2 regions of the Burkholderia ubonensis genome follow, and region 1 is predicted to be linked to the other one. Evidence: predicted binding sites of a transcription regulator. Region 1 holds the regulator's gene; the other holds the start of a gene.
The links. Region 1 encodes HrcA, which represses chaperone genes, less so after heat shock. Its sites were predicted from a motif close to TTAGCACTCNNNNNNNNNGAGTGCTAA; they were not measured.
Positions count from the first base shown of each region.

Region 2: rpoH (RNA polymerase sigma factor RpoH) is a predicted target of HrcA. The motif match lies at 2,539-2,565, and genes of this name have one in related genera.

Region 1 covers NZ_CP013420.1:1,786,150-1,791,247, reverse strand. Annotated here, with positions in the region: gene recN (DNA repair protein RecN) at 1-1,431, opposite strand, end outside; gene WJ35_RS08190 (NAD kinase) at 1,451-2,359, opposite strand; gene hrcA (heat-inducible transcriptional repressor HrcA) at 2,493-3,515, shown strand; gene hemH (ferrochelatase) at 3,654-4,718, shown strand; gene WJ35_RS08175 (RNA-binding S4 domain-containing protein) at 4,724-5,098, shown strand, end outside.
Region 2 covers NZ_CP013420.1:2,851,522-2,856,619, reverse strand. Annotated here, with positions in the region: gene leuA (2-isopropylmalate synthase) at 1-1,129, shown strand, start outside; gene WJ35_RS13015 (nuclear transport factor 2 family protein) at 1,270-1,653, opposite strand; gene WJ35_RS13010 (acyloxyacyl hydrolase) at 1,699-2,265, opposite strand; gene rpoH (RNA polymerase sigma factor RpoH) at 2,627-3,562, shown strand; gene cydP (cytochrome oxidase putative small subunit CydP) at 3,864-4,136, shown strand; gene WJ35_RS12995 (cytochrome ubiquinol oxidase subunit I) at 4,126-5,098, shown strand, end outside.

The DNA of each region.
Region 1 (5,098 bases):
GCGGCCCAGCTGGTGCAGCAGCCGGCCGACCACTTCGGCGACGCCGCCGCCGATCCCGGTGTCGACTTCGTCGAAGATCAGCGTCGGCGTCGGGCTCGCGGCGCTCGCAATGACCGCGAGCGCGAGGCTGACCCGCGCGAGCTCGCCGCCCGACGCGACCTTCGCGAGCGGCCGCAGCGGCACGCCCGGGTGCCCGGCGACGCGGAACTCGACCTGTTCGAGGCCGTGCGGGCCGCCGTCGGCGAGCGGCACGAGCGCGACCTCGAAGCTGCCGCCCGCCATCGACAGCTCCTGCATGCCGGCGGTCACGGCCGTGCCGAGCGCCTTGGCCGCCTGCGCGCGCGCCTTCGACAGGCGTTTCGCGTCAGTGACGTAAGCGTCCCATGCCTTGGCCTGCGCGGCGTGCAGCGCACCGAGGTCGGCGGCGGCGTCGAGCGCGGCCAGCTGCGCGCGCCGCGCCGCGTGCTCCTCGTGCAGCGTGTCGGGCGGCAGGCGGAATTTGCGGGCGGTCGAATGCAGCGCGTCGAGACGCGTTTCGACCTGCGCGAGCCGGTTCGGGTCGAGGTCGAGGCGCTGCGCGTAGTGCGACAGCGAGTAGACGGCCTCCTGCAGCTGGATTTCGGCCGGCTCGAGCGACGCGAGCGCATCGCCGAGCGCCGGATCGTAGTCGGCGAGGCTGCGCAGCTTCGACACGATCGCGCCGAGCTGCGCGAGCATCGCGTCGTCCGCTTCGGACAGCGCGTTGAGCGCGCCCTGCACGCCGTCGATCAGGTTCGCCGAATGCGACAGGCGCTTGTGCTCGTTGCTGACCTCGTCCCATTCGCCGGGCTGCGGCGCGAGCTTGTCGAGCTCGGCGAGCTGCCACGCGAGCTTTTCGCGTTCGAGCTGCAGTTCGCGCTCGTGCGCCTTCGCCGCGTCGATCGCCTGGGTCGCGTCGCGCCACACGCGCCACGCGCGCGCGACGTTCGCGGCGTCGGCGACGAGCCCGGCATGGGTGTCGAACAGCTCGCGCTGCGCATCCGGCCGCATCAGCAACTGGTGCGCGTGCTGGCCGTGGATGTCGACGAGCATCTCGCCGACCTCGCGCAGTTGCGCGAGCGTCGCGCTGGTGCCGTTGATGAACGCGCGCGAGCGGCCGTTCGCGTCGATCACGCGGCGCAGCATCACGGTGTCCTCGGCGTCGAACGCGTGCTCGTCGAGCCAGCGCGCGACGCGGTCGTGCTGGGTGAATTCGGCGGTGATATCGGCGCGGCCGCAGCCGGTGCGCACGACGCTCGCGTCGGCGCGTTCGCCGAGCGCCAGCGCGAGCGCGTCGATCAGGATCGATTTGCCGGCGCCGGTTTCGCCGGAGAAGACGGTAAAGCCGCTGTCGAATTCGAGATCGAGCGCGGCGACGATGACGAAGTCGCGGATCGAGAGGTGGCGGAGCATGGTGTCGGGCGGTTGGGCGTCAGGACGCCGTGTCGTCGTCGTCTTCGTTCGATGCGTGCTCGTTCCAGTGCAGCTTCTTGCGCAGCGTCGCGTAATAGCTGTAGCCGATCGGGTGCAGGAACGGCACGGTGTGCTTCGAGCGGCGCACCTCGATCGTGTCGTTCAGTTCGAGCGCGGTGAACGACTGCATGTCGAAATTCACGTTGACGTCGCGCCCGCCGACGATCTGGATCGCGATCCTGGTGTCGTCGGGCAGCACGATCGGCCGGTTCGACAGCGCATGCGGCGCGATCGGCACGAGCACGATGCCCTGCAGCTGCGGATGGAGGATCGGCCCGGCCGACGACAGCGCGTACGCGGTCGAGCCGGTCGGCGTCGCGACGATCAGGCCGTCCGAGCGCTGGTTGTACATGTACCGGCCGTCCACCGTCGCGCGCAGCTCGACCATCCCGGAAAAGCCGCTGCGGTTCACGACGACGTCGTTGAACGCGAGCGCGTGGTAGATCGGTTCGCCGTTGCGCATGATCCGGGCCTCGAGCAGCGACCGTTCCTCGCGCTCGAACTTGCCGGACAGCATCACCGGGACGCGCGCCTGCATGTCGGCCGCCGCGATGTCCGTGACGAAGCCGAGCCGCCCGTGGTTGATCCCGATCAGCGGCGTCTTGTACGGCGCGAGCTGCCGGCCGATGCCGAGCATCGTGCCGTCGCCGCCCAGCACGACCGCCACGTCGGCGCGCGCCCCGATCTCGGCCGGGGTGAGCGCCGGGTAGCCGGCGATGCCGAACTCGCGAGCGGTGTCGGCTTCGAACACCACCTCGAAGCCCCGCTCCGCGAGGCAATCGGCAAGCGTGGCGAGCGGCTCGGCGATGCCGGGCGTGTTGCTCCGGCCGACGAGCGCGACAGTATGGAACTGATTACCGGTTTTCATGGCGGCATTACACCATAGCTCGTTGACGAAAAGAACCGTTTGCGTTTGCGGCCCCGGGCGCCGCGCCCGGCCCGTTTGCGTGCCGGGCGCGGCCACTCGCCGCAGTCGCGCGGTTGCGCTAAAATTTTCTACCATGCTAGATCCTCGCGCACGAACCCTCCTGAAAACCCTGATCGATCGGTATATCGCCGACGGTCAGCCGGTCGGATCGCGCACGTTGTCTCGTTATTCCGGGCTGGAACTGAGCCCGGCGACGATCCGCAACGTGATGTCCGACCTGGAGGAGCTCGGCCTCGTCTCGAGCCCGCACACGTCGGCCGGCCGGGTGCCGACCCCGCGCGGCTACCGCCTGTTCGTCGACACGATGCTGACGGTCGAGACGCCGATCGACGCCGAGGCGGTCGCCCGCCAGGTCCAGACCACGCTGCAGGCCGGCGAGCCGCAGCAGAAGGTGGTCGCGGCCGCGGCGAGCGTGCTGTCGAACCTGTCGCAGTTCGCGGGTGTCGTGCTGACGCCGCGCCGCAGCCACGTGTTCAAGCAGATCGAGTTCATGCGCCTGTCCGACAAGCGCATCCTGCTCATCATCGTCACCCCCGAAGGCGACGTGCAGAACCGGATGCTCGCGACGCCGCGCGACTACTCGCCGTCGCAGCTGACCGAGGCGTCCAACTACATCAACGCGCATTTCGCCGGCCTGTCGTTCGACGAGGTGCGCCGCCGCCTGCGCGACGAGATCGACCAGCTGCGCGGCGACATGACCGCGCTGATGCACGCGGCCGTGACCGCGAGCACCGAGGTGCCGGATACGGAAGACACCGTGCTCATTTCCGGCGAGCGCAACCTGCTCGAGGTCGCCGACCTGTCGTCCGACATGGCGCGGCTGCGCAAGCTGTTCGACGTGTTCGACCAGAAGACCGGCCTCCTGCAGCTGCTCGACGTGTCGAGCCATGCGCAGGGCGTGCAGATCTTCATCGGCGGCGAATCGACGCTCGTGCCGATCGAGGAAATGAGCGTCGTCACCGCGCCCTACGAGGTGAACGGCCAGATCGTCGGCACGCTCGGCGTGATCGGCCCGACCCGGATGGCGTACAACCGGGTGATCCCGATCGTCGACATCACCGCGCGCCTGCTGTCGCTCACGCTCAGCCAGCAATAACCGCTCCGATGGCCGGTCCCGCCATCGTGCCGCGGCGCGCTGCGCGCCGCAATCGGCCGAACGGCCAGTCACCCGTTGCAGGACGGCCCGCTATAATTGAAAGCCGTCCGGTTCCGTGCCTCGAGCACGTCCCTGCTTATGCGCTTCGATCTTGAGCCGCCATCGAGCGTCGCGGCCGCCCATCGCATCGCGGTGCTGCTGATCAACCTCGGCACGCCCGACGCTCCGACGCCGCGCGCGGTCCGTCGCTATCTCGCCGAATTCCTGTCCGATCCCCGCGTGGTCGAAATCCCGCAGGCGGTCTGGCAGGTCCTGCTGCGCACGCTGATCCTGCCGTTGCGCGGCCGCGCGTCCGCGAAGAAATACGCGGCCGTGTGGATGCCCGAAGGCTCGCCGCTGCGCGTGCACACCGAGCGCCAGGTCGACGGCGTGCGCCACCTGCTCGCGTCGAACGGCTATCAGGTGCTGGTCGACTACGCGATGCGCTACGGCAGCCCGAGCATCGCGCAGGTGCTCGCGCAGCTCAAGCGCGCCGGCGTCGAGCGCGTGCTGCTGATGCCGATGTATCCGCAATATTCCGCGTCGACGACGGCGACCGCCTTCGACGCGGCGTTCAACGCGCTCGCGCGCATGCGCAACCAGCCGGAAGTTCGCACCGTGCGTCATTACGCCGACCATCCGGCCTATATCCATGCGCTCGCCGAGCAGGTGCGGCAATACTGGGCGCAGCAAGGGCGACCCGATTTCGCGGCCGGCGACAAGCTGGTGCTGAGCTTCCACGGCGTGCCGAAGCGCACGCTCGACCTCGGCGATCCCTATCACGACCAGTGCCAGCAGACGGCCGCGCTGCTGATGACGGCGCTCGGGCTGTCGACGATCGAATGCCGCGTGACCTTCCAGTCGCGTTTCGGCAAGGCCGAATGGCTGCAGCCGTACACCGCGCCGACGCTGCGCGAGCTCGGCGAAGCGGGCGTGCGGCGCGCGGACGTGTTCTGTCCGGGCTTCACGGCCGACTGCCTCGAGACGATCGAGGAGATCGGGATGGAAGTGCGCGACGAATTCATCGCGGGCGGCGGCAAGGCGTTCCATCGTATTCCGTGCCTGAACGGCGCGCATGCGTGGATCGGCGCGCTCGGCGAGATCGTCGCCGAGAATCTGCAGGGCTGGCCGGTCAAGGCGGCGCAGCCGGAAACGGTGAGTTGAACGCGATGAACTACAAGATTTCCACCGAGCCGGGCGCGCGGCTGCGCATCGACAAGTGGCTGTGGGCCGCCCGGTTCTTCAAGACGCGCTCGCTCGCGGCCGACGCGGTCGACAAGGGGCGGGTGCGGATCGGCGGCGCGCCGGTCAAGCCGGCCAAGGAGGTGCGCGTCGGCGACGAGGTCGAGATTGCGATCGACGGCATCGTCTGGCAAATTGCCGTGCTGGGCGTGTGCGACGTGCGCGGGCCGGCGAGCGTCGCGCAGACGCTTTACGCGGAGACGGAATCCGGGCGGGCCGCGCGGCTCGCCGAGCAGGAGCGGCGACGCACGTTCCACGAGCCGGCGGCCCAACTGCACGGCCGGCCGACGAAACGCGACCGT
Region 2 (5,098 bases), 1.1 Mb from region 1:
GTATTCGCCGGAAACCTTCAGCATGACCGAACTGCCGTTCGCGCGCGAAGTGTGCGACGCGGTCGCGCAGACCTGGCGGCCGACCCGCGACCACAAGATGATCGTCAACCTGCCGGCGACCGTCGAAGCCGCGACGCCGAACGTGTTCGCCGACCAGATCGAATGGATGGACCGCAACCTCGGCTATCGCGACAGCATCGTGCTGTCCGTGCATCCGCACAACGACCGCGGCACCGCCGTCGCCGCCGCCGAGCTCGCGCTGCTCGCGGGCGCCGACCGCATCGAAGGCTGCCTGTTCGGCAACGGCGAGCGCACCGGCAACGTCGATCTCGTCACGCTCGCGCTGAACCTCTACACGCAGGGCATCGATCCGGGCCTCGACTTCTCCGACATCGACGCGGTGCGCCGCGTCGTCGAGCGCTGCAACCAGATTCCCGTGCATCCGCGCCACCCGTATGCGGGCGACCTCGTGTTCACCGCATTCTCCGGCTCGCACCAGGATGCGATCCGCAAGGGCTTCGCGCAGCAACGGCCCGACGCGATCTGGGAGGTGCCGTACCTGCCGATCGATCCGGCCGATCTCGGCCGCAGCTACGACGCGGTGATCCGCGTGAACAGCCAGTCCGGCAAGGGCGGCGCGACGTTCCTGCTCGAACGCGGAATGGGCTTCACGCCGCCGCGCCGCGTGCAGATCGAGTTCAGCCATGCGGTGCAGACGCTCGCCGACGCATCCGGCGAGGAAGTGACGGGTGACGCAATCTGCGCGCTGTTCGCACGCGAATTCTTCGAAACCGAGGGCCCGGCCGCGCGCAGCGGCGGCAGCGCACGCTGGCGGAACCGCGACGTCGCGGGCGCCAGCGCGGCCGGCGCGACGCCCGACGAGGCGGCGCGGCGCGCGGCGGCGGCCTTCGCGGCCGCGGCGGGCGTCACGATCGACGTCGCGTCGTGCGAACACGCACGCACGGTCGACGGACGAATCGCGGTATCGGTCGGCTGCCGGGTCGGCGACGCGCCGCCGCGGCACGGCGTCGGCGTGCACGCCGATGCGGCGAGCGCCGCGCTCGACGCGGTCGTCAGCGCGATCAACCGCTCGGCGTGGCACTGCGCCGACCGCCGTGCGGCGGCATAAGGGTTTGAATCAGGGTTTGAAGCAGGCCAGCGAGCGGTGCGAGACCGCCCGCGCAGCGTGCGATCCGCGCTGCGCGGGCCAGCAGGAAGCGGCCCAGAAGGGCGCTTCGGACGGGACACGAAAAGGAACGCGACGCGCGTTCATGTCTCGGTCGCGCACCGCGTCGCCTGCCACGCGAGCAGGCGCCAGCGCCCCTGCTCCTGCGTCTGCACCGCAGTGTACGCAATCGGAAACACGAGGCCGCCGTTGTTCGTTTCCATCTCGATCAGCGCGCGCCCGGTGACGAGGCAGGTATCGTCGCCCACGGGCAGCACGTCCTGCGACTGGATTTCGATCTGGCGATAGCGGCGGCGGCCGGCGGCGATGGCGTCGATGAACTGCTGCTTGGTTTCCCGTTTGCCGTTGGTGTGCACGTAGAACACCTTGTCCGACAGCAGCGCGTCGAGCACTTCGCCGTCGGCGTCCACCATCGCCCGGAACCGATCGCGCTCGAGCGCGCGGATCGCATCGACCACCTTCGCCATCGCCTGACTCCTCGGCAACGCGCACGCCGTGCGCGGGCGTGCGGATCAGAAGTTGTACTGCAGATAGAACTGGTGGAAATTTATACCAGGATTCGGCTCTTTGATACCCGCGTTAGACACATGTTGAAAGCGGTAGCCGACCTGGTACTGTTGCCGCTGCCCGAACTGCACGCCGACGCCCGCCACGTCGGCGAACTGGAACGCGGTCGACATCGACAGATCGTTCGATATCGTCGGATGAGACAGCAGGCGGATGCCGGCGCCGGCTTCGACGTACGGGCGAACCGCGCCCGCGCTCTTGATGAAACGGAACATCGGCGTCGCGCCGACCTCCCAGATGCTCGTGTGGACGTTGCCGTTCGTATGCCAGTAGCTGACGTTGCCCTCCATCACGAACGCGAAGTGCCAGCCGCCGATTTCCCACCAGGTCCAGCCCGGATCCCAGACCACGCCGAGACTGCCCTTGTCGATGCTGTGGCGATCCGAAAACCCGCCGCCCGCCTGAATCCCCCAGCGATCCGCCAGCGCTGCCCCCGAACCGCCCAGCAGCGACGCCGCCAGGACCGCGTGCAACGCAAGCCGGCTCCGCCGCCGACCGTTCTTATTGTTCATCTGACACTCCAACTTTGTGGGTTGAACGGAGCCAGCCGCCACGCGGCTGGGCTCGAGCGAACAGAATGGTATGGTAAAGGACTTTTCGGATCGGCATCACGAAACGAAATGGTTTGCTGTCGAAACTACAAAAATCAGAATCGTCTACTGATTCTCATGAAAAACAACAGGTTACGGAACTTGCGGGCATTCGAGCGGTCAGCCCCAATGCTATCGATATCGCCAGATCGATAGAAAAACGGGAACTCCAAAGCCCGCATCCCCTCTAAGGAATTAGCACTCAGTTGACGGGAGTGCTAAGATTGACCGCGGAATCATCCGAGACCGGGGTTCATCCCTGATTCCAAAGGAGTTTTCTTAAGTGAGCAACGCACTGACCCTTCCGAACACCCTGAGCCCGGCGTCTGCTAAGGCCGAATCGGCAGGCTCGCTGGCGCTCGCAACCCATTCGATGTTGCCGGGCCAGCTGGGCAATATCGACGCCTATATCCAGGCAGTCAATCGTATTCCGCTGCTGACGGCCGAGGAAGAACGCCGGTACGCCACCGAGTTCCGCGAGCAGAACAACCTCGATGCGGCCCGCCGCCTCGTGCTGTCGCACCTGCGGCTCGTCGTGTCGATCGCGCGCAACTATCTCGGCTACGGCCTGCCGCACGGCGACCTGATCCAGGAAGGCAACATCGGCCTGATGAAGGCCGTGAAGCGCTTCGATCCGGCGCAGAACGTGCGCCTCGTGTCCTATGCGATCCACTGGATCAAGGCCGAGATCCACGAGTACATCCTGCGCAACTGGCGCATGGTGAAGGTCGCGACGACGAAGGCGCAGCGCAAGCTGTTCTTCAACCTGCGCAGCCACAAAAAGGGCATGCAGGCGATGACGCCCGAGGAAATCGACGGCCTCGCGCAGGAGCTCAACGTCAAGCGCGAGGAAGTCACCGAGATGGAAACCCGCCTGTCGGGCGGCGACATCGCGCTCGAAGGGCAGGTCGAGGACGGCGAGGAAAGCTACGCGCCGATCGCGTATCTCGCCGATTCGCACAACGAGCCGACCGCCGTGCTCGCCGCGCGTCAGCGCGACATGCTGCAGACGGACGGCATCGCGCAGGCACTCGACGCGCTCGACGCGCGCAGCCGCCGCATCATCGAGGCACGCTGGCTGCACGTCGACGACGACGGCTCGGGCGGCTCGACGCTGCACGATCTCGCCGCCGAGTTCGGCGTGTCGGCGGAGCGCATTCGCCAGATCGAAGCGAGCGCGATGAAGAAAATGCGCACGGCGCTCGCCGAATACGCGTAACGCCCGCTGAATTAAAACGCTTCATCGAAAACCGCTGCCCGTCCGGCAGCGGTTTTTTTTCGCCCATAATTTGACCAATTCAATCGGGTATTCACCAAAACGCCGCCTGTTCCGCCGATGCTTGATCTAGCTCAAGTTTCGACGATCCCTTCGCGACGGTCCGCCGCAGCGCGGCACTGGCACGTCGCGAGCGTCCTCTTAAAATTGATGCGTCAGGCGCAATAGGATTTAAAACTGCTTAACGGCCGTCATCAATCCGACGTAGAGTCGCCCCAAACCTGCTTTAAAACGATTCTGGATAATGACCTTGATCTCGATCGATAAAAAGCCCGCGCCCACGGGCGGTGCGACCGGCTGGCGCGGTCGCCTCGCCGCGTGGGCCCGCGGCCCGACGCTCGCCCGCGACATCACCATCGTGCTGCTCGTCAAGCTGGCCCTGCTGATGGCGCTCAAATACGCATTCTTCAATCACCCGCAGGCCAGGCACATGTCGCTGCCGCCTGCCGCCGTCGCCGAGAAGCTGCTCTCGGTGCCGGCCCCCGCCTCTACCGAGGGAGACCACCATGATAAGTAGCGAAGTCGTCGATCTGTCGCGTCTGCAGTTCGGCATCACAGCGCTCTACCACTTCCTGTTCGTACCGCTGACCCTCGGCCTGTCCTGGCTGCTCGTCGTCATGGAAGCCGTCTACGTGATGACCGGCAAGCAGGTCTACAAGGACATGACCCAGTTCTGGGGCAAGCTGTTCGGCATCAATTTCGCGATGGGCGTGACGACCGGCATCACGCTCGAATTCCAGTTCGGCACGAACTGGTCGTACTACTCGCACTACGTCGGCGACATCTTCGGCGTGCCGCTCGCGGTCGAAGGCCTGATGGCGTTCTTCCTCGAATCGACGTTCGTCGGCCTGTTCTTCTTCGGCTGGAACCGCCTGTCGAAGGTCAAGCACCTGATGGTCACGTTCCTCGTCGCGCTCGGCTCGAACCTGTCCGCGCTGTGGATCCTCGTCGCGAACGGCTGGATGAACAACCCGGTCGGCGCCGAGTTCAACTACCAGACGATGCGGATGGAAATGACGAACCTGTTCGACGTGGTGTTCAACCCGGTCGCGCAGGTGAAGTTCGTGCACACCGTGTCGGCCGGCTACGTGTCCGCGGCGATGTTCGTGCTCGGCGTGTCGTCGTGGTATCTGCTGAAGAAGCGCGACACCGATTTCGCGCTGCGCTCGTTCGCGGTCGCGGCCGGCTTCGGCCTCGCGTCGACGCTCTGCGTGATCGTGCTCGGCGACGAATCCGGCTATACGACCGGCGAAGTGCAGAAGATGAAGCTCGCCGCGATCGAATCCGAATGGGAAACCGCACCGGCGCCGGCGGCGTTCACGCTGATCGGGCTGCCGAACCAGCAGGAAGAACGCACCGACTACGCAATCAAGATCCCGTATGCGCTCGGCCTGATCGCGACGCGCTCGATCGACGAGCCGGTGATCGGCCTGCGTGAGCTCGCCAAGCGCAGCGAAGAGCACATCCAGAGCGGGATGA